2 regions of the Kitasatospora sp. NPDC101155 genome follow, and region 1 is predicted to be linked to the other one. Evidence: riboswitches for the same ligand, from Rfam matches in the RefSeq annotation. Region 1 holds a riboswitch; the other holds the start of a gene.
What was found. Region 1 has a riboswitch for cyclic di-AMP ahead of ACIRYZ_RS02630 (transglycosylase family protein). Riboswitches for the same ligand answer to the same signal wherever they lie in the genome.
Positions count from the first base shown of each region.

Region 2: linked by a shared signal. The riboswitch ahead of ACIRYZ_RS27630 (CAP domain-containing protein) and the one ahead of ACIRYZ_RS02630 (transglycosylase family protein) in region 1 are both predicted to bind cyclic di-AMP.

Region 1 covers NZ_JBIWPN010000002.1:12,861-23,629, reverse strand. The annotation lists gene ACIRYZ_RS02660 (extracellular solute-binding protein) at 1-378, shown strand, start outside; gene ACIRYZ_RS02655 (carbohydrate ABC transporter permease) at 457-1,458, shown strand; gene ACIRYZ_RS02650 (sugar ABC transporter permease) at 1,498-2,403, shown strand; gene ACIRYZ_RS02645 (glycoside hydrolase family 13 protein) at 2,494-4,191, shown strand; gene ACIRYZ_RS02640 (LacI family DNA-binding transcriptional regulator) at 4,217-5,236, shown strand; gene ACIRYZ_RS02635 (hypothetical protein) at 5,333-5,533, opposite strand; gene ACIRYZ_RS02630 (transglycosylase family protein) at 5,780-7,033, opposite strand; cyclic di-AMP (ydaO/yuaA leader) riboswitch at 7,020-7,221, opposite strand; gene ACIRYZ_RS02625 (hypothetical protein) at 7,728-8,678, opposite strand; gene ACIRYZ_RS02620 (DUF397 domain-containing protein) at 9,236-9,499, shown strand; gene ACIRYZ_RS02615 (ATP-binding protein) at 9,817-10,356, opposite strand.
Region 2 covers NZ_JBIWPN010000021.1:54,612-65,380, forward strand. The annotation lists gene ACIRYZ_RS27615 (cupin domain-containing protein) at 74-406, opposite strand; gene ACIRYZ_RS27620 (helix-turn-helix domain-containing protein) at 479-1,459, shown strand; gene ACIRYZ_RS27625 (RNA-binding protein) at 1,810-2,925, shown strand; cyclic di-AMP (ydaO/yuaA leader) riboswitch at 3,106-3,274, shown strand; gene ACIRYZ_RS27630 (CAP domain-containing protein) at 3,277-4,233, shown strand; partial or broken gene ACIRYZ_RS27635 (DUF6192 family protein) at 4,465-4,638, opposite strand; gene ACIRYZ_RS27640 (hypothetical protein) at 4,759-5,595, shown strand; gene ACIRYZ_RS27645 (hypothetical protein) at 6,188-7,087, shown strand; gene ACIRYZ_RS27650 (hypothetical protein) at 7,147-7,989, shown strand; gene ACIRYZ_RS27655 (hypothetical protein) at 7,986-8,897, shown strand; gene ACIRYZ_RS27660 (hypothetical protein) at 8,894-9,997, shown strand; gene ACIRYZ_RS27665 (NADH:flavin oxidoreductase/NADH oxidase) at 10,495-10,769, opposite strand, start outside.

The DNA of each region.
Region 1 (10,769 bases):
GGCAAGGCCGGCGCCCCCACCGGCGGCCACAACATCTCCGTCTACGCCGGTGCGGACAAGGCCCACAAGGCCGCCGCCGAGAAGTTCGCCGCCTTCATGACCTCGGCCGAGAGCCAGGCCTTCATCGCGCAGAAGAACTCCACCCTGCCGACCCGCTCCGACGCCTTCACCGCCGACGTCAAGGCCGACCCGGGCATCGCCGGCTTCCAGGGCATCCTGAGCAGCGCCAAGCCGCGCCCCGAACTGCCCGAGTACAGCTCGCTGTTCGCCTCGCTCGGCGAGAACCTGGGCAAGTCCCTCCAGGGCACCAGCACCCAGGACGCGCTGAACACCGTCGCCACCGACTACGCCAAGCTCCTGCCGGGCTTCGCCAAGTAGTCCCCGCGCCCGGCCTGCCGACCGTACGGCAGGCCGGGCCGTCGGCTCCCCCGAGAATCCCCCGAGAAGGTGCAAACGATGTCAGTCGCCGTGCAGGGCGCCACCGGCAAGGGCAACCGGGAGCGCGATCAGCGTCCGGGTCTGCTGGAACGCCTCAAGCGCTCCTACGCCAAGCACTGGTACGCCTACGCGATGATCGCCCCGGTCGTGCTGGTGCTCGGCGTGCTGGTGCTCTACCCGCTCGTCCAAGGCATCTGGCTCACCCTCACCGACGCCAACAGCCTCAACGTCGCCCGCAAGATCGGCGTCAACGAGATCCCGGCCAGCTACAACTTCGTCGGCTTCCACAACTACGCCGACATCCTGTGGGGCCCCGGCTCGTACGACCGCTTCTGGTCGCACTTCGTCTGGACCATCGCCTGGACGGCCGTCTGCGTCTTCCTGCACTACACCCTCGGCCTCGGCCTCGCCCTGCTGCTCAACAAGAAGCTGCGCGGGCGCGCCGTCTACCGGATGCTGCTCATCCTGCCCTGGGCGGTGCCGACCTTCGTCACCGTCTTCTCCTGGCGCCTGATGCTCTCCGACGGCGGCGTCGTCAACACCGCGCTCTCCGCCCTCCACCTGCCCGAGCCCGGCTGGCTCACCGACCCGTGGGCGCAGAAGGCGGCCGCGATCCTGGTGAACACCTGGGCCGGCGTGCCGTTCATGATGATCTCGCTGCTCGGCGGCCTGCAGTCGATCCCGGCCGAGCTGTACGAGGCCGCCGAGATGGACGGCGCCACCCGCTGGCAGCAGTTCCGTTACGTCACCATGCCCGGGCTGCGGACCGTCTCCTCCACCGTCGTGCTGCTCGGCGTGATCTGGACCTTCAACCAGTTCAACGTCATCTACCTGCTCTTCGGCTCCGGCGCCCCCGACGCCCAGCTGCTGGTCACCTGGGCCTACCGACTCGGCTTCGGCCAGATCCCCCGGGACTACGCCGGGTCCGCTGCCTACGGCGTGATCCTGCTGTCCATCCTGATCGTCTTCACTGCCTTCTACCGGCGCTGGCTCGCCCGCAACGAGCAGGCCAACGGCTGAGGCCCCGGACCCAGTTGACCCACGAAGGCAGGTAACCCGATGAGCACCACCACCGAACGCCCCGCCGCCGCGGCGACCGCGGCCCCGACCGCCCGGCCGGCGAAGTTCCGGCCGCGCGGCGAGAGCAGCCCGCTGGCCAAGGCGCTGTCCCACGGCGTCCTGATCCTGGCCGGACTGATCGCGCTGTTCCCGGTCGCGTGGATCCTGTTCGTCTCGCTCGGGCCGGACAAGAACGACTACCTCCACCCCGGCGACATCTTCGGCAAGCTCACGCTGTCGAACTACCAGCAGGTGCTGGGCGACACCGACTTCTTCACCTGGTTCGGCAACTCCCTGCTGGTCGCCGGTATCACCACCGTGTTCGGCGTCATGCTCGCCGCCACCGCCGGGTACGCCGTGTCCCGGATGAAGTTCCCCGGGCACAAGCCGCTGATGTGGTCGCTGCTGGTCACCCAGATGTTCCCGATCGCGGTGCTGATCGTGCCGATGTACACCATGCTCTCCGCGCTCGGCCTGCTGGACAGCTACGCCGGGCTGATCCTGGTCTACTCGACCACCACCGTGCCGTACTGCGCCTGGCTGCTGAAGGGCTACTTCGACACCATCCCGGTGGAGATCGACGAGGCCGGCCGGGTCGACGGGCTCAGCCCCTTCGGCACCTTCTGGCGGCTGGTGCTGCCGCTCGCCCGCCCGGGCCTGGCGGTCGCGGCCTTCTACTCCTTCCTCACCTACTGGGCCGAGGTGCCGTTCGCCTCCACCTTCATGCTCAGCTCCGACAAGTACACGCTGGCCGTCGGCCTGCAGAGCTTCGTCAGCGAGCACGACGCCCAGTGGAACCTGATGGCCGCCACCGCGGTGCTGATCGCGATCCCGTCCGCGGCCTTCTTCTACCTGGTGCAGCGTCACCTGGTCACCGGCCTGACCGCCGGTGCCTCCAAGTCGTAACGCTCCACGAAGTCCCGGCACTTCGCGAGGCCTTGCGCTCCTCGAAGACACAGCGCTCCCCGCTCCTCTAGTCCCCAAGGGATACCGTCCATGACCCAGAACCTGGCCGACACCTCCCGGCCTGCCGCCGACACCGCTCACGAGGCGAACGTCAGCGCGTCCAGAGGCTGGTGGCGGGACGCGGTCATCTACCAGGTGTACCCGCGCAGCTTCGCCGACTCCAACGGCGACGGCATGGGCGACCTGCCGGGCATCCGCAGCCGCCTGCCGTACCTGCGCGACCTCGGCGTGGACGCCGTCTGGCTCTCCCCGTTCTACGCCTCGCCGCAGGCGGACGCGGGCTACGACGTCGCCGACTACCGCGCGGTGGACCCGATGTTCGGCACCCTGCTGGACGCCGACGCCCTGATCCGGGACGCCCACGGGCTGGGCCTGCGGATCATCGTCGACCTCGTGCCCAACCACTCCTCGGACCAGCACGAGTGGTTCCAGCGCGCCCTGCGCGAGGGCCCCGCGTCCCCGCTGCGCGACCGCTACCACTTCCGCCCCGGCAAGGGCGAGAACGGCGAACTGCCGCCCAACGACTGGGAGTCCATCTTCGGCGGCCCGGCCTGGACCCGCACCGAGAACCCGGACGGCACCCCCGGCGACTGGTACCTGCACCTGTTCGCCCCCGAGCAGCCCGACTTCAACTGGGAGAACCCGGCCGTCGCCGACGAGTTCCGCTCGATCCTGCGGTTCTGGCTCGACATGGGCGTGGACGGCTTCCGCATCGACGTCGCCCACGGCCTGGTCAAGGCCCCCGGCCTGCCCGACCTCGGCGGCGCCGACCAGCTCAAGCTGCTCGGCAACGACGTCATGCCGTTCTTCGACCAGGACGGCGTGCACGAGATCTACCGCAGCTGGCGCAAGATCCTCGACGAGTACCCGGGCCAGCGGATCGGTGTCGCCGAGGCCTGGACCCCGACCGTCCAGCGCACCGCCAACTACGTCCGCCCCGACGAGCTGCACCAGGCCTTCAACTTCCAGTACCTGGGCACCGATTGGGACGCCACCGCGCTGCGCGAGGTGATCGACCTGTCGCTCGACTCGATGCGCCCGGTCGACGCCCCCACCACCTGGGTGCTGTCCAACCACGACGTCACCCGGCACGCCACCCGCTTCGCCAACGAGCCGGGCCTCGGCACCCAGATCCGCACCCCCGGCGACCGTTCGCTGGGTCTGCGCAGGGCCCGCGCCGCCACCCTGCTGATGCTCGCGCTGCCCGGCTCCGCCTACGTCTACCAGGGCGAGGAACTCGGCCTGCCGGACGTCACCGACCTGCCGGACGAGGTCCGCCAGGACCCGTCCTTCTTCCGCCAGGCCGGCCAGGACGGCTACCGCGACGGCTGCCGCGTCCCGATCCCGTGGTCCGGCACCGAGGCCCCGTACGGCTTCGGTCCGGTGGCGGGCGGGCCGTCCTGGCTGCCGCAGCCCGCCGAGTGGGCCGCACTCAGCGTCGAGGCGCAGACCGGCGACCCGACCTCCACCCTGGAGCTGTACCGCAGCGCGCTGGCCGTCCGCCGTGCGCAGCCCGACCTGGGCGCCGGTACCGAGGTCGAGTGGCTGGACGCCCCCGAGGGTGCCCTGGCCTTCCGCCGCGGCTCCTTCGTCTGCACCGTGAACACCACCGGCGAGCCCGTGCGGATAGCAGCGCCCGGTCGACTGCTGCTCGCCTCGACCGAACTCGTGGTGGACGGCGGCGAGACGGTGCTCGCTCCGGACAGCACCGGCTGGTGGGCGGTCTGACGTGGGTGCAATAGGCTCTGGGCCCGTGACTACGGCGCGACTCTCAGACATCGCGGCGCAGGCGGGGGTCAGCGAAGCCACCGTCTCCCGCGTGCTCAACGGCAAGGCGAACGTCTCCGCCGCGACCCGGCAGACCGTGCTGGCGGCGCTCGACGTGCTCGGCTACGAGCGGCCGACCCGGCTGCGCCAGCGCAGCGCCGGGCTGATCGGGCTGATCACGCCGGAGCTGAGCAACCCGATCTTCCCCGCGCTGGCGCAGGTGATCGAGCAGGTGCTCAGCCGGCACGGCTACACGCCGGTGCTGTGCACCCAGACGCCGGGCGGGTCCACCGAGGACGAACTGGTCGAGATGCTCGTCGACCGGGGCGTGGCGGGCATCGTCTTCGTCTCCGGGCTGCACGCCGACAGCACCGCCGACCACGACCGCTACGCCCGGCTGGCCGGGCGCGGGGTGCCGTTCGTGCTGATCAACGGCTACAGCGAGCGGATCGACGCGCCGTTCATCTCGCCGGACGACCGGGCCGCGATGTGGATGGCCGTCCAGCACCTGGCCGAACTCGGGCACGAGCGGATCGGGCTCGCGGTCGGGCAGCGGCGGTACGTGCCGGTGCTGCGCAAGATCGAGGGCTTCACGGCCGCGATGCGCGAGGTGCTCGGGCGCAGCCAGGAGGAGGCGGAGGAACTCGTCCACCACACGCTGTTCAGCGTGGAGGGCGGGCACGCGGCAGCCGGTGCGCTGCTCGACAAGGGCTGCACGGCGATCGTCTGCGGGAGCGACATGATGGCGCTCGGGGCGATCCGGGCGGTGCGGCAGCGCGGGCTGTCGGTGCCGCAGGACGTGTCGGTGGTCGGCTTCGACGACTCGCCGCTGATCGCCTTCACCGAGCCGCCGTTGACCACGATCCGCCAGCCGGTCGAGGCGATGGCCACGGCGGCGGTGGACGCGCTGCTGGAGGAGGTCGGCGGGAACGCCGCCCAGCGCGGGGAGTTCATGTTCCAGCCGGAGCTGGTGATGCGGGGGTCCACAGGGGCCTGCGCGCGCTGACCCCGGTACCGGATGGCGGTGCTCGACCGACGGGCCCCGGAGGGCGGTTGCTCTCCGGGGCCCGTCGGCGTGCGTCTGCTCGACCGTGCTGTCCGGTCAGCCCTCCTGGGTGGCCGGGCGGTCGGCGGTGAGCCGGTGGCCGTCGGCCGCGTCGCCGGTCCGGGTCTCGGTGCGGCGGCCGCGGGCCAGGTAGTCGCGCAGGATCAGTTCGACCGCGTCCTGCGGGCTCTTGGTGCCGGAGAGCAGCATCGCGTCTATCGCGAGGTTCGCGTCGAGGGTGACGGTGACCTGGGCCATGGTGATTCCTCCTCGGGTGCAGAGCAGCAGCATGCCCGTCGGGCCGGGGTTTCACCATGCGAATACGCCGGAACCCCCGGGGAGGAGCGACCAGACTCTCCCCGGGGGTGGCGGGTGGTCAGCGTTCGGACGACGGCTGACAGATGTTGAAATCTGTTATCTGAAATCTGCTACCTGTCAGCTGTTCTCTGTTGTCCGTCAGCTGTGGGCCCGTGGCCCGTGCGCCCGTGGCCCGTGGGCCGTTGCTCAGACCCGGCCGGCGAAGTCCGGGGCCCAGTTGGCGATGGTCTGCTCGCGCACGCCCGAACTCGGGTTGGCGGCCTCGACGTACTTGCCGCCGCCGATGTAGATCGCGACGTGATACACGCCGGAGTTCTGGCCGTTGTTCGACCAGAACAGCAGGTCGCCCGGCTGCAGGCTGTCCAGCGAGACGTGGGTGCTGGCGGCGGCCTGGTCGGCGGCGACGCGCGGGATGTTGATGCCCGCGGCGCGCAGCGCGGCCTGGGTCAGGCCCGAGCAGTCCCAGCCGCCGTTGCCGGTGCCGCCGTAGACGTAGGCCTGGCCGACCTTGGACTCGGCGAAGGACACCGCGGCGGCCATGCTGCCGGTGGCGGCCTGGGCGGCCGGCTTGGCAGCCGGCTTGGCAGCCGGCTTGGCGGCCGGCTTCGAGGCCTGGGTCAGGGCGGTCGGCTTGGCGTTCACGACACCGCCGTTCGCGGCCTGGCCGGCCTTCTGGGAGCGGTTGAACCAGCCGAAGTCCGAGCCGGAGGTGGACGAGGAGGACTTGTCGGCCTGGGCCTTGACGCCGTCACCGAAGGTCAGGTGCTGGCCCGGGTAGATGGTGTTCGGGCCCTCGGTCAGGGTGGCGCGGTTGAGGTCGTACAGGTGCTGCCAGCCGCCCTGGACGTTGTTCTTCGCGGCGATCGAGGACAGCCAGTCGCCCTCGACGACGGTGTAGTCGGTGGACGACTGCGCCTGCTGCTGGGCGGGCGCGGCCGGCGTGGCGGGCTTCGCGGCCGGGGCCGGGGCCGGGGCCTGGTTCTGCGCGGGCTTGGCGGCAGGCTTGGCGGCCGTGCCGGCGGAGGTGTCGACGGCGGCCGGAGCGCCGCCCTTGGTGAGGCCGGCCTGGACCGAGCAGACGGGCCAGGCGCCGGGGCCCTGCGAGGCGAGGACCTTCTCGGCGATGGCGATCTGCTGGTCCTTGGTGGCCTGGTTGGCCTGCGGGGCGTACGCGGTACCGCCGAAGGCGGCCCAGGTGCTGGAGGTGAACTGCAGGCCGCCGTAGAAGCCGTTGCCGGTGTTGATGCTCCAGTTGCCGCTGCTCTCGCACTGGGCGACCTTGTCCCAGGTGGCGACGGGGGCGGCGTTGGCGGTGCCGGTGGTGAGGCACGGGACGGTGAGACCGACGCCCGCGACGCCGAGGGCGGCGATCACGCGACGGGTACGGCCGGACAGGCGGGTGCCGTTGGTGGGCAGCATGAAGACGCGGTCCTCTCCCACGCCTGCGAGGTGAGCTGTCGGATTCGGGCTGGAGTTGCCCGGCCGCGCTGTGGGCGCGGCTTCACCCCTAGCCCTGGACCGTTCCGAGGAACGGCCCGGGGCGACTTACCTGTGGTTCCCCCGCTCCTGCCGTGATGCGTTTTCGCGCTGCCAGGACATCCGACGGCAGGACTCGGCGTTGCGGATGAACTGGGTTCGTGTGGTCACGAACGAGGAGCACGTTAAGCAGACTTAAGTTCAAACTGCAAATATCTGTGATGCGCATCACGGTTTAGCGGAAGCTGCCAAATCGGACACGAATCATGATCGTAAATGATCGTTTTTCGGCAATGTCGCTGTGGATTCCCGCAATTGTCTCCGCTTCAGAAGTGAAGTGACGGAGCGTGGAAGCGTGTGGTGGCGCGCCGATCGTAATAGGGGAGTGGCCGTGAATCGAGCGCCGGAATCCGGCCCGGCATTTCCTCCAAAAAGCGACAAAACGGACATTATGCTCTATCTTCTGATATCGCTCATACCTCCCGTAATTCCCCTGCTCGGACAAGCTGCGGGCGAGCCGAAGGCGGGGGCGGGCGGAGGAGTGGCGGAAAAGGGCGAGCCGCGGGGCAGGCCGACGGCAAGCCGAAGGGCCCGGAACGCGATCGTTCCGGGCCCTTCGGTACGCGGGAGGGTGCTAAAGGCGGTTGCGGGCGTCCGGCTAGGCCTCCACGGGCCCCTGGGCGGCCGCGTGGGCGCCGCGGGAGCCCTCCTCGGCCCCGGCGGCGGCCGCGGCCTCCGCCTCGGCCTGGGCCAGCTCCTCCGGCGTCGGCGTCGGCAGTGCGGCCAGGTAGGTGGAGGCGATCAGCTGGCCGACGGTCGGGTAGGCGCCCAGCGGCGCGGCCGACGGGCAGCCGGTCTCCTCGGCGGCCGTGGCGAGCAGCTCCGAGTCCGCCTCGGGCCCGATCACCAGCGGGGCCAGCGCCGGGCGCTGGGAGCCGGTCTCCTTGAGGTGGTTGACGGCGTCGGCCACCGAGCCGGGGACGTCGAGCGCCGCGGCGACGACCGGAACGGCCAGTCGGGCGGCCAGCAGCACGCCGGTGATGCCGGCCGCGGCGGCCGCGTCCGCGCCGCCGACGGTGGTCAGGACCACGCCGTCCGCGGCGGTCGCGATGGCGAACAGCCGGGCTCGGTCGGCCCGGGCCAGCCCGGCCTCGGACAGCCGCACGTGCACGGCCTCGGCCAGCAGCGGGTGCGGGCCCAATGTGTCGGTGACGGTCGCGCCGTACTCGGCGGCGAGGGCGTGAAGCCCGGTCAGGAAGTCGTGCGGCCCGGGTACCAGCGGCACCACGACGGGCGCCGCCAGGCCGGCCTCGGCGGCCTCGGCCAGCAGCTCGGCGACGGTGCGGTCGTCCTCGCTCTCGCTCTCGGCGCCGTCGGTCGGGAGGTAGCCGACCGCGGCCCGGACGCCGGCGTGCTCGCTGCGGACGATCGAGAGCAGTTCCTCGACGACCGAGCGGGACTCGGGCCCGGCGGTCGCGGGTACGGCGAGCACCAGGGCCGGCGAGCCGGTGCGGATCTCGGGGCGCTCGGGACGGCGGTGGCGCCCCCGCGCACGGGAGCCTGGAGTACGGACGGGCAGTGGCGCGCCCGGGATGGCTGCGGTGCTCATGTCGGAGATCGTAGGACATCGGCCCGTCAGGCCTGCAGTCGGCTGCCGTACGGGTTTCGGGTGGTCGCGGTGCGAAGGTCGTGTCTCCGCCGTCGCGGTCCGGGCGGTTTGCCTACAATCCGGACATTCCTCGCCCAACCCTCGGGTGGACGCCCGCAGTTGCCCTGACGTGTCCCGTGGGGCGCCGCGTTGCACCTGTGGCACGTGAGATGTCTCACAGTCGAAGGGCGACCTGACGGAGGGTCACGGCGGTGCGACTCCCGGCATTCGAAGATCAACATTCAGCGGGGGGCCGCTCACGGCCGGTTATCGAATGCTCGTCGATTCAGTCGGCTATGTCCGTTTACGTACCGTCAGGAGAAGGGTCCGCGAAGAGTTCGAGACCGCCGATAAAAGGCCTCGTGCACCTGCAATGTCCCGTGCTGATGCACGTGCACTGCGGCTATCATCGCGTCAAGTGAGGCGTTGTGCCGGACCGGTACGGGGCCGGTCCGTTCGTTCGACGGTGCCGGGGCGCCGCGCTGGACGACAACTCCGGAGCTCTTCGGGAGACTTCTATGCACGACTCGCAGGACACGCACAGCTCGAACCACACCTACAACGGGATGGCCGCCGCCGACCTCGAGGGGGTGGTCTGGCAGAAGAGCCGGCACAGCAACTCCCAGGGCAACTGCGTCGAGTTCGCGGCCCTGCCCGGCGGCGACGTGGCGATGCGCAACTCGCGCTTCCCGGACGGTCCGGCGCTCATCTACACCCGGGCCGAGATCGCCGCCCTGCTGCTGGGGGCCAAGGACGGGGAGTTCGACCACCTGGCGGTCTGACCGGTCGCCGCTTCACCACCGGGGGGCCGTCGTGGGTGCTGACACCACGACGGCCTTTGTCTTTTCCCCGCGGGCGCTCCCGCGGGTGGGGTCGGGTCGGGGCGTACAGGGTCGAGTCGTGCCCGGCCGGGGCCTGTAACGCGCGGGCCCGGATCTCCGGCGCGTGGGCCGGGGCCTGTGACGCACGGATCGGAGTGCCCGGCGCGAGGTGCCGGTGCCGGAGGCGGTCCGGCGTCGAAGGGTCCGAGGGACTGGCGGAAGGGCTCGGGGTGTGGTCCTCCTGGGGCGTTCCCAAGCCGGCCGCGCGCCGCACGGCGCTAGGCCGAGCGCCGGTGCCGTCCACCGATTTCGACACGTCCGTCGAGTCCGCCGCCCTGGGCCGGCTCCGCCTCGAACATGGCCCAGACGACCTTGCCGCTGCCCAGTGGGTGCCAGCCCCAGGAGCGGCTGAACGACTCCACCAGGTGCAGCCCGCGGCCGGATTCGGCGACGAAGTCCGCCTCCCGGGCGACCGGTCCGATGCTGCTCGGATCGCTCACCGCGCAGACCACCTGGGGTGCGCGGTGCACCAGGCTTATTCGGATCGGCAGCCGTCCTTCCGGGGTCGGCTGTATGGGAAAGTCGTACTCGCCCAGGCAGCCGCCCGACGGGTCGGGCCGTGCGCCGATCGCATGTCGGAGCGCGTTGGTCACGAGTTCCGAGGCCACCAGCGCGACATCGTCGAACAGCTCCATCAGGCCCCAGTGCTGAAGAGCGGTCCGGGCGAAGTCGCGCGCGGTTCTCACGGCTTCGAAGCGAGGAGCGAGCGTACAGGTGACCACATGGGGGTCAACCGCCAAAGCCGTACCGGTGCTCATGAAGAGCTCCTCCCATAAGGGGGCGGACACGGCTGGACCCGCCGGGGTCATGCCGGTCACCTCCGACTCGCTCGGCCGCTCGGCCGCCCCCTCGACCAGGCGCGCGCGCACTCGAACGCCCGGTGGCGCGGGGGACGCCACCGGGTCGGTGCACGGAGTCGCGCGTGGGGTCGACGCGGAGCCCGCGGGATTGCCAGGGATGTGCAGGTGCACGTGCACCATGGTGGTGTGCGCTCACTGCAGATGCAAGAGTCGATTCACGTGCAGTCGCACTATTGGCATATGCAAGCGCCGAATGCACGTGCATCCTGGTGTGCGGAGTGCAGAACTGATAGGAACATCCGTCAGTATCGGCACCGTGAGCGCTCAACTGATGGCAGACTGTGCGCTGTTTGCCCTAGGTGGAGGTTTCG
Region 2 (10,769 bases), on a different contig from region 1:
GCCGGAACGCACGCGAGCGGCGCCGCAGGGCGATCCGTTCAAGGCCGAACCCGTCCCGGCCCCCGGTGGTCCGTCAGGCGGAGCCCAGGGTGATGCCGAGCATCCGCGCGCCGGTCTCGGTGCGCGGCCGGTGGCTGCTGCCCGGCGCGAACACCACGTAGCTGCCCGCCGGGTGCCGCTCGTCCCCCTCGATCACCTCGCCGCTGAGCACGTAGTAGCGCTCCTCGGTGTGGTGCACGTCCACCTCCGGCCACTGGCTGCCCGGCGCGAAGTCGATCAGCCAGCCGCGCGCGTACCCGGTGGCCGTCAGCCGCCGCCGCACGATCCCCGGCCCCACCTCGACCGGCTCCACGTCCTCGGCCAGCAGCGTCGTCTTCAGCCCGTCGTTCCCGTCGTTCTCGCTCATGCCCCCCACTGTGGCCGCCGCCGCCCCCACCGTCCCAGAGTCCCAAAAGACATCCTCAGGTACATTCCTGCCATGGACGCCCCCGCCGCGAACCCGGCCCGCCACCGCGTGGTGGCCCTGCTCGGCACACCCCAGGCACCCTTCGAACTCGCCTGCGCCGCCGAGGCCTTCGGCACCGAACGCGCCGGGCTGCCCTCCCACTACGACTTCACCTTGTGCACCCGGACCCCCGGCCCGGTGCCGACCACCCTCGGCGTCCCGCTGCTGGTCCACGCGGGCCTGGAGGCGCTGGAGCGGGCCGACACCGTGGTCGTCCCCGGCTGGCAGCCGCCCGGCTCCCCGGTGCCGCCCGCCGTCCTGGACGCGCTGCGCGCCGCCCACGCCCGCGGCGCCCGGATCGTGTCCATCTGCAGCGGCGCCTTCGTCCTGGCCCAGGCCGGACTGCTGGACGGGCGCCGCGCCACCACCCACTGGGCCCGCACCGCCCAACTCGCCGCCGAGTACCCGGCCCTGACGGTCGACCGGGACGTGCTGTACGTCGACCACGGCGACGTCGCCACCAGCGCCGGCTCCGGCGCGGGCATCGACCTGTGCCTGCACCTGCTGCGCCGCGACCACGGCGCGGCCTACGCCGCCCAGGTCGCCCGGCACATGGTGCTGCCCCCGCACCGCGAAGGCAGCCAGCTGCAGTACGCCGCCGTCCCGGTGCCCGCCCGGGCGGACGAGTCGCTGGCCCCGCTGCTGGAGTGGGCCGAGGAACACCTGGGGGAGCGGCTGGCCGTGGAGGACCTCGCCGCCCGCGCCGGGCTCTCCGGGCGCACCCTGGCCCGGCGCTTCGCCGAGCAGCTGGGCACCAGCCCCGGCCAGTGGCTGCTGGCCCGGCGCATCGACGCCACCCGGGCGCTGCTGGAGCAGACCGACCTGCCGGTGGAGGCCGTCGCCGTGCGGGTCGGCCTGGCCTCCGCCGTCAACCTGCGCCGCCGCTTCCGCGCCGCCCTCGGCACCACCCCCGGCGCCTACCGCCGTACCTTCGGCAGCGCCCGCGCCGACTGAGTACCAGGTGCTCGGCGGGCTCGGAGACGTGACCGCCGAGGAGGGCGAGGTCGGTGAGCAGGGTGTCGGCGCAGTCGTGGGCGCCGGCCCGGGCGAGGGCGGACCCGGGTGTACTGCCCAGCCGGCTCGGGGGCGTCACACTTCCTCGCTGATCCTTCGAGTGCCAGGACAGCCGGCGTCATGTTCAAAGGGGCGGTGGCACTGGTGCCGGGTGAAGAGCGGCTGCAGTGGACCCCGGACCTGTTCGTGAGTCAGATCCCGCTCGAAGGCCTCGCGGTCGCCGGGCAGGCTGCCGTACGTGCTGGGGTACGGGTGCTGCGCGGGCCGACTGCGGGGATACCGTGAGCCCGGTGGAGTACGTGTACCGAGTGACCAAGTACGACCCTGCCGACCGCGACGAGCGAGGCCACTACGTCGGTACCGAGGACAGCGAGAGCGACCACGGTCCGGTCGAAGCCGCGTACCTGCGCGCCGTCGAGGACTTCGCGTGCGAGAGCGGGGTGACCCGGCTGGCCGTCCGGGAGCCGCACGCCCCGTCCCCGTACCACGACGGCGAGGAGATCCCGCTCTCGGTCGCCGTGGAGGTGGTGCGCGGGATGCTGCGCGGGGACGGGTTCTACTGCCGGCTGGAGGCGGCCGGCCGGTTCGAGGTCCACATCGGGTGGGACCTGTACATGTACCTGGGCAGCCGGGTGCCGTGCCCCCGGGCGGTGGAACGGACTCGGGCGCTCGGCCTCTTCCCCGAACCACTGAGCGCCTCCCCGTACGAGCCCGAGGAACGCTCCGACGAACAGCGTCCGGCCGACGAGACCTTCTGGGCCCGGCTGCGCCACCTGCTGCTCGAACAGTCGCTGCTCCTGGAGGAGGGCTACCTCCACAACGCCACCCGATGGCACCGGTTGACACCCGACACGCTCGAAACGGTACGGGCCGGCCTCGCGCCGCGGGCCATGCTCTCCGTCTGGCCCGACCTGAGCACCGATGTCGCCGCAGTGCTGGCCGACCTCCCCCAGGACGGCCCGGCCGAGCTGGTCTGGGAGGACGCGCAGGGCCGGATCAGCAGCATGGGCACCGAGGAGCCGGAGCCCGCTGACCTGGCCGAGCTGGCCGCCGGGGCCCGGGCCGCAGCCCTGCTCTCCTGCTGTACGGACGACCGCAAGCCGCTGCTCACGGCCGTACTGCCCGACCCCGACGGCGTGTTGCGCGCCCGCTGGCGGACCGACCCCACACCGGGCGACCAGGCGTGGGCACTTCTGCGAGGGCTCGCGGTCGGGGAGATCCGCTCGGGGGCGGAGCTCGCCGGGATCGAGGTGGAGACCGAGGGCGTGGTCGCCGAGGTGGGGGAGGAGGTGCGAGTCGAGATCGTGGGGGTGGATCTGGTGCGGCAGCGGGTCTCGGGAGTACTCCGGGCGGGGGGCGGCGGCCGTCGCGCCCGGCATCGACAGCCGGGAGAGTTGTCCGATTAGGGTGATTATGCTGCGCTTTGTCAGCTAATTTGGCATTCCATCAGATCTTCGCCGAATGTCCATGTGATGTGCATGATACGAACTTGTGTCTTCCGGGCCGATCTGCCTAGCGTGCAACCTGTTCGCACCTGCGGACCCTGCCGCCGGGACGCCGAGTCCTGTCCACCGGTCGGCCGGACGTCGAGCAGTGCACCGGGCAGGAGCGGGGGAACCAGGTAGTTCGCCGCGCCCTGCTCGGTCCGTTCGCGGACGAGACGGGTGCGGCTAGGGGTGAAGCCGCTGCGTGCGGCCGGGCTACCTCACGGCCCGAACCCGACAGCTCACCTCGCAGGCGTCGCAGAGGGACGCCCCATGCTGACTTCAGGTATCGGCCGGCATCGCCGTGCGCGCCGGAGACACACCCCGCGTCTGGCCGCCACCGCCGGGATCGCCGGCGCCGGCCTCATGCTGCCGCTGCTGAGCGCGAGCGGAGCCTCCGCCGTGCCCGGCTCCCACACGTACGCGAGCCACGCCGGGTGGCAGGAGCACCACCAGCACCGGAACCAGAGCGACTCCGACGGTCAGCACCGCCACCAGGCCGACCCGCAGGCCGCAGGGCCCTCCGCTCCGGCCCCGGCCGAAGCCTCGCTCCCCTCGCCGTCGCCGTCCGTCCCGGCCTCCCGCGCCCCGGAATCCGCGACCGCGCGTTCCGGTGGCGAGTCCCAGGGCTCCCACTCGGCGCGGCCCTCCGCTCCGGCCCCGACCCCGGCGTCCCACACGTCCGCGCCGTCGTCCCCGTCCGCGCCGTCGTCCCCGTCTGCGTCGTCGTCCCCGTCCGCCCCGGCCACGCACGCCCCCGCCCCCGCGGCCACGCCCACCGCCCCGGCCGCGCAGACCGGTTCGAGCTCGGACGCCGTGCAGCAGGTCCTCAAACTGATCAACCAGGCGCGGGCCGCCCAGGGTCTGCCCGCCTACACCATCACGTCGGGGCTGACCAGCAGCGCCGGGGCCCACGACCAGACGATGGCCGGCGGCTGCGGCATGTCCCACCAGTGCCCGGGCGAGGCCGAGTTGGGGGCGCGGGAGACGGCCGCAGGCGTCCAGTGGAACGCCGCCGGGGAGAACATAGGCTACGGCAACGGGGTTTCCACCTCGGCCCAGGACATCGCCGCCATGGCGGTCAGCCTGACCCAGGACATGCTGAACGAGACGCCGCCGAACGACGGCCACCGCAAGAACATCCTCAGCAGCGAGTTCACCCACATCGGCATCGCCGTCCACCGGGATGCCAGTGGAACCGTCTGGCTCACCCAGGACTTCTCCAACTGACCCGTCCGTCAAGGACGTAGGGCGAGGCCCCTGACCACGAACCCCGATCCACCGGGCCCTACGCCGTACCGCCCCGCAGCGGTGCCACCGGGCCGGGGCGCAGCGGGATCGCCCCGGCCCGGTGGACGCGGGCGGTCGGCCCGGCGGGGCGGGCCTCGAAGAGGACCCTGCGGACGGTGTCGGCGTGCCGTTCGGCGGTCGCCGACCGCGCTCGGAGGCGCGGGGCATCGCCTACTCACCCCGGAGCGGGCGGGACGGCTCGCCGCCCATGTCGACCTTCCCGGTGTCGACCGCGGTCTCGATCCAGTCGAGGGTCGCTCGCACCCGCGCGTAGTTCTCCCGAATCACCGCCTGCTCGGCGTCGCCGAGCAGGCGGTCGCGCAGGCCCGGGACCACCCGGCCGGCGACGCCGCCCACACCCACTTCCCGGCCGCCGCCCCCGCACGGCCCGGACGCCACAAGTTGATCAAGATGTGATCGTTCGTGGGCTGGATGTGTCAGTCATGATCACTATGGTGCGTCGGTATGCGAAACAACGACCCGGGCGCAGGCCAGGGCAAGTCCGATGACGAGCAGTGGGACGATTTCGTCAAGTCCGTGGCCATGGAGGAGGAGGCGCACCGTCGGGCCAGTGAGCCGCCGCCCAAGCGGGTCTGGCCGCGCAACGCCGCCCTGGCCGTCGGCGCCGCCGCGCTGACCGTCCTCGGCATCGAGGTCACGCAGCCCTCCGGCGACACCACCGCCCCGGCCGCCCAGACCTCCGCGCCGGTCACCGCGGCCCCCGCCGCCGCCGAGTCCACCGGGGCCGCCCCGACCGGCCGGACCGCCTCGAACGCCCCGGCAGCCGCAGGCCGCCCCCAGATCCCGCTGGACCAGGTCTTCCCCGCCGAGGTGAAGGCGGCCGACGGCACCGTCTACACCAAGGTCGGCTCCGCGACCCTGGCCTCGTGCACTGAGCCCGACTCGGTCGGCCCCCGGCTGATCGCCCTGATCAAGGCGAGCAAGGGCTGCCTGGGCGAACAGATCGCCCTCTACAAGGACCCCCAGAACAACCAGTTCAACCTGGCCCTGTTCACCATGGAGGACCCGGTGGACACCGTCCACCTGGTCACCCAACTCTCCATGGAGTTCGAGGATTTCGAGGTCGGGGCCCAGGCCCCGCCGCCCGCCTCCGGGCTGCCCGTCCTGCCCGCCGACAGCGGCATGGTCCAGGCCTTCAGCGGCGCCGGCCGCGCGATGCTGGCCACCCTCGGCCAGTGGTCCGACGGCCGCGGCACCGACCGCCAGCAGCTCGTCGACCGCCTGACCCCGCTGCAGACGGCCGTCGGCAAGACGGTCTTCGCCTACGAGTCCCAGCGCTGAGACCAGGCCGCCGCGCCGGTCGCGGCGGGCCGTCAGCCCGTCGCGACCGGCAGCAGGCCGCGCTCGCCGTCGACCCGGGTGAGCATCTCCATGCCCCGGTCGAACCGCTCCTGCCGCAGACCGGTCTTGTTCGCGGGAACACCCATGGCGCCTGTCCTCTCCTCGTACCCGGTCCCGACCGTCCGGCCGGTGACCACGGCAGGAACCGTAGGACTTGGAGTGCGCTCGAACTCAAGCCGACCGGACGACACGTCGTCAGGGGCGCGGCGTCCGCCCGGGCGGGACCGGCGCTGCGCCCCGACCTCCTGTCATCCGGTCACCGGGGCGCCGTGGCCCGGGCGGTGAACCGGTTCGGCCGCGAAGACCCACCGGCCTTTTCCCGGCGCACCGGTCGGCCGGTTGCGTTTGGATTACGGCGTGTCCGATTTGTGGATCTTGGGCGGGAGTGCGGTGGTTGATTTTGTTGGCACCGCTGTCATCGAACTCTCATAATGCCTGCTGAGCCACGTGATGGACGGTCCGGAGAGCCGCGGGGGAGCGGAATCCGAGAGTGGTCCGCGTGCGAAATCCACTTTTCCCTTGGGGGAGTCCTTTGTCCGCGCCCGAAAACGAGAGCGCTTTCACCGATCCGCCGCCGAAGCCGGTCGCGGAGCCGGAGCCCGCCGTCGTGCCGGAGCCCGCCGTGGAGCCGGTGCCCGAGGCCGTCGCGGGTCCCGTACCCGGCCCTGCCCCGCGCCGTCTGCCCCGCGCCGTCGGCGTCGCGCTGGCCACCGCCGGGCTGCTCGCCGTCACGGCGGCCAGCGCCGCGGTGACCGTCGCGGTCGGCAAACCGGACAGCCGCCCGGCCGTCGCGGCGCCCGCCCCGCGCGCCACCGCTTCGGCGAACGCGAACGCAAGCGCGAGTGCGAGCGCGACGCCCTCCGCGACCCCGGTCCCGGTGCCGACCGCCGTCCCGACCGAGCCCAAGCCCACCAGCACCGTCAAGGGCACGGTCAACGGCTCCAAGCACGAGGGCGACCTGCGGTACTTCCTGCTCCCGATCCCCGACGGCGGCGAGTCGTACGGGCCCGTGGACGGGATGGCGCTGACCCACGACGACGTCTCCGAGATGTTCGGCAAGCCGGACGACATCGACACCCTCCTCGGCGACATGGGCTACAAGGACGGTGCCACCCGCACCTACCGGACGGCCGACGGCAAGGCCGAAGTGACGGTCACCCTGCTGCACCTGGGCTCCGCCGACATCGCGAGCAGGTTCGTCAAGTTCTACAACATCAAGTCGCAGGAGCCGATCGACATCGACGGCGACCCGAACGCCCACGGCTTCCGGAAGAAGCCCAAGAACGAGGCGTTCACCGGCTCGATGACCGGCATCGGCAGCCAGGGCGACGTCCAGTACACCATCGACGTCGAGGTGAAGGGCACGCCGGACAAGGCGCTGCTGAGCGACGTGATGAAGCGCCAGCGCGAGTGGCTCGCCTCCGGCGGCTGAGCCCGCGCCCGCGCCCGCCCTCCGACGCCACCCCTTCCGCCTCCTCTGGAGCCATTTCCGTGACCACCGAACCCACGCCGCCGCCCGCGCCGGCCGCCGACCCGGCCGTGCCGGCTGCCCCGCCCGCGCCGCCCGTCCCGCCGCAGCCCCAAAGCCCGCCCACCGAAGGCGAGTTGACTGGCAGCCCCGACCTCCCGACGGCCGCGCCCGAGCCCGAGGCCGCGCCGCGTGCCCTGCGCCGCCCCCGCCCGGTGCTGCTGTCCACCTGCGCCCTGGTGCTGGGCGCCCTGGCCGGCGGCGGCGTCGGCTACGCGATCCAGGCCCAGCGCCCGCCCACGCCGCTGCCCAAGCTGCAGGTCGCCCGCCCGTCCTACCCGGCCCAGGTGGTCGACCCGGCCGCCTTCGCCGCCGAGCAGCCCGCGCCGCCGGCCATCGACGGCGACCTGCGCAAGCTGCTGATCAGTGCCCCGGCCGGCAGCGGCCCCTGGAGCGACCTGCCGGACAAGCCGAGCTGGGTGTCGGTCGGCGACCTCGCCGAGTTCAGCGACAAGCCGGAGCTCGCCTTCAAGAACCTGAACTCCACCGGCTTCCGGCGCGCGGTCGGGGTGAACTGGAAGAAGGACGACATCAGGTACCGCGTCCTGCTCACCCAGTACACGCCCGACCACTCCAGCGAAGCGAGGACCCGCCACGGGGAGCCCTTCGCCGACGACGCCAACGGCGGTTACACGGTGGACGACGTGCCCGAGCGCTGGTCCGACAGCAGCGACCAGTACTACTACGGCTTCGCCACCGCCAAGCGCGGCACGGTGCAGATGTCGGTGGAGATCTTCAGCCCCAAGCCGGTGGACTCCGGGGCCCTCAAGGACCTTGCGAAGCAGCAGTGGGAGCGGCTGGTATGACCAACGACACCGTGACCGGAACCCCCTCCGGAACCCCGTCCGCCCCGGACACCCCCGCACCGACCCCGCCCGCCGCGGAGCTCGCCCCGGAGCAGTCGCCCGCTGCGGAGCCCGCTCCGGAGCAGCAGCCTGCCGCGGAACTCGCCCCGGAGCAGTCGCCCGCCGCCCCCCGCCCCGGCTCCCGTCGCCTGCTGCGCGCGGGCGCCGCGACCGCCGCGGCGGCGCTGGTGGGTGTGGCGATCGGCATCGGCATCATCAAGACCCAGTACGACGACCCCGCTCCGGCCGCCGCCGGCCCCACCGGCGCGCCCGTCCCGACGGCGAGCGCCACGCCGTTCGGCGCCAAGTCCAACGGCAGCCACTTCGGCTCCCTGCGCGACCTGCTGCTGCCCGTCCCGGCCGGCTACGAACTCGGCCCGGACCAGGGCGGATACGGCAACGACAACGAGTACGGCACCGGGCAGCTGGCCGACGAGCTGGAGGCCGACCTCCAGGAGCTCCCCAAGGACAAGCGCGAGAAGCTCCGTTCCTACTGGGAGGGCCTGCACATCAAGGGCACCGGCGTACGGACCTACCGCAGCAGCGGGGACGACCTGGTGATCGGGCTCCGGCTGCGCCAGTTCAACCAGCAGGAGGTGCAGAAGATCAACGAGTACACCGCGATGTTCACCGGCGACACCGGCATCTTCCGCGTCGGCCCGCAGATCCCCGGCCACCCCGAGGCGCACTGCTACCTGATGCCGGCGCCGCCGTCCGCGCCGATCGACCACCTGGAGTGCTCGGCCGCCGAGGGCGACCTCCTGGTGGTCATGGAGACCGAGGGCGTGGCACCGCTGCCCAAGGACAAGATCGTGGCTCTCTTCACCCTGCAGCTCGACCGCCTCGCCCTTCCGGGAGCGTCCGCATGACCGACCAGCCCGCCGCGCCGCAGTCCGCGCCGGCCCCGACCGCCCCGGCCCCCGCCCCCGTCTCCGCCGAGGCCCCGGCCCCCGCCGCGACCCCGGCAGCCCCGGAGGCGCCGGAGGCCGTCGAGGCCGCGCAGACCCCCGAGGCCGGCGAGGCCCCCGAGGCCGCGCAGACCCCCGGAACCCCCGAGACCCCCGAAGCCCAGGAGCCCCTGGAAACCCCCGAGGAGCAGGCCGCCCGGCGCACCCGCCGCCGCAAGGCCGCCGTGCGCTGGAGCTGCGCTGTCCTGGTGTTCGCTCTTGCCGGCACCGGCGCCGCGCTGACCGTCACCACCCCCGAGCGCACCGACATCCCGGGCCTGGCGACCGCGAACGACGGCCGCTACACCTTCCCGCCCCTGACCCTGCCGCCCCTGCCCTCGGGTAAGGCCGCGCCGGACACCAAGGGCAAGGCGCTGCACTACGCGGACCTGCGCTACCTGCTGCTGCCCGCCCCCAAGGAGGCCGGCGGCTCCCTGACCGCGCCGGTCTTCCCGGTGCCCACCGCGACCCCCTCGGCGTCCTCCTCCGCCACGCCCTCCGCCGAACCCTCGGCGAGTGCGAGCCCGACCACCCCCACGGCCTCCGCCGCCCCCTCCGCGCCCGCCGGGACGGCCCTCGCCTCCTGGGTGCCCTGCGACGCGATCGCCGCCGAGCAGAAGGAGGCGGCCAAGCTGCGCGTGCTGCTCCTGCAGAACGTGTGCCGGGCGGCCACCGTCCGGGAGTGGACGGCCTCCGACGGCACCCGCACCCAGATCCGGCTGCTGCGCTTCGGTTCCACGGCCGAGGCCTGGAACACCTTCTCCAGCCTGCGCACGGACATCCCGGCCAAGGCCGCGCCCGACGCGAAGACCGCCCCGCACAGCGACTGGGACACCGTCGAGGGCGTCGACGTGACGCTCAAGGACTCCCCGGCGACGGCCGGCCAGGGGGTGCCGACCACCCGGCTGGCGTACCTGTCCGCCTCCGACGTGGTGGCCGTGGTCACCATGACCAACCCCCAGGGCGTCCCCGCCGCGGCCTTCCGCCAGGTCGTCACCCTCCAGTCCGACCTGCTCGCCTGACCGGTCCTCGGTCCCCTCAGCCCCGCCCGCCGACAGCCCTGCCGGCGGGCGGTTCGCGTTGCGGGCTCCGCCCCGTTCGTCCCCGCCCCGTGTGCGTGCCACTTGGCGCGCCGGGGCCCAACCTGGCCCTCGACTGACCCACCGCCGGCGCCGTCGCGAACGACGCCACCGGGACGGCCGTCACCGCGCTCAAGGGCTGGGCACGCCTCCCACGACCGCCGCTCCACCAGCGCCACCACCGCCGGCCACTTCCTCGGCCGCGGCAACGCCTGAGCCCCGCCCCGACCGGCCGGCACCGCCACGAGCCGCCGCGGGCGGGGGGCCGGCCGGCCCGACGCCGCCGGGGGCCGGCGCGGCGGGCGGGGCGCCGGCGCGAACGACGCCCCCGGGCCGGCCGTCACCGCGCTCACGGGCTGGGCACGCCACCCCCGACCGCCGCCCCCCCCGCGCCACCCCCGCCGGCCACTCCCGCGGCCGCGGCCGTCGTACGGGTGCCGTCAGGCGCGGTGGTACTGGACGGGGGAGTGGACCTCGCCGCCGAGCTCGGTGGCGGCGTGGCGGGCCCAGAAGGGGTCGCGCAGCAGCGCGCGGCCGATCAGGACGGCGTCGGCGCGGCCGGAGGCGAGGATGTCCTGGGCCTGGGCGGGGTCGGTGATCAGGCCGACGGTGGCGACCGGCAGGCCGGCCCCCTCCCGCACCGCCTCGGCGAAGGGCACCTGGAAGCCGGGCGCGGCCTCGATCAGGGCGTCGGGGACGAGGCCGCCGGTGGAGA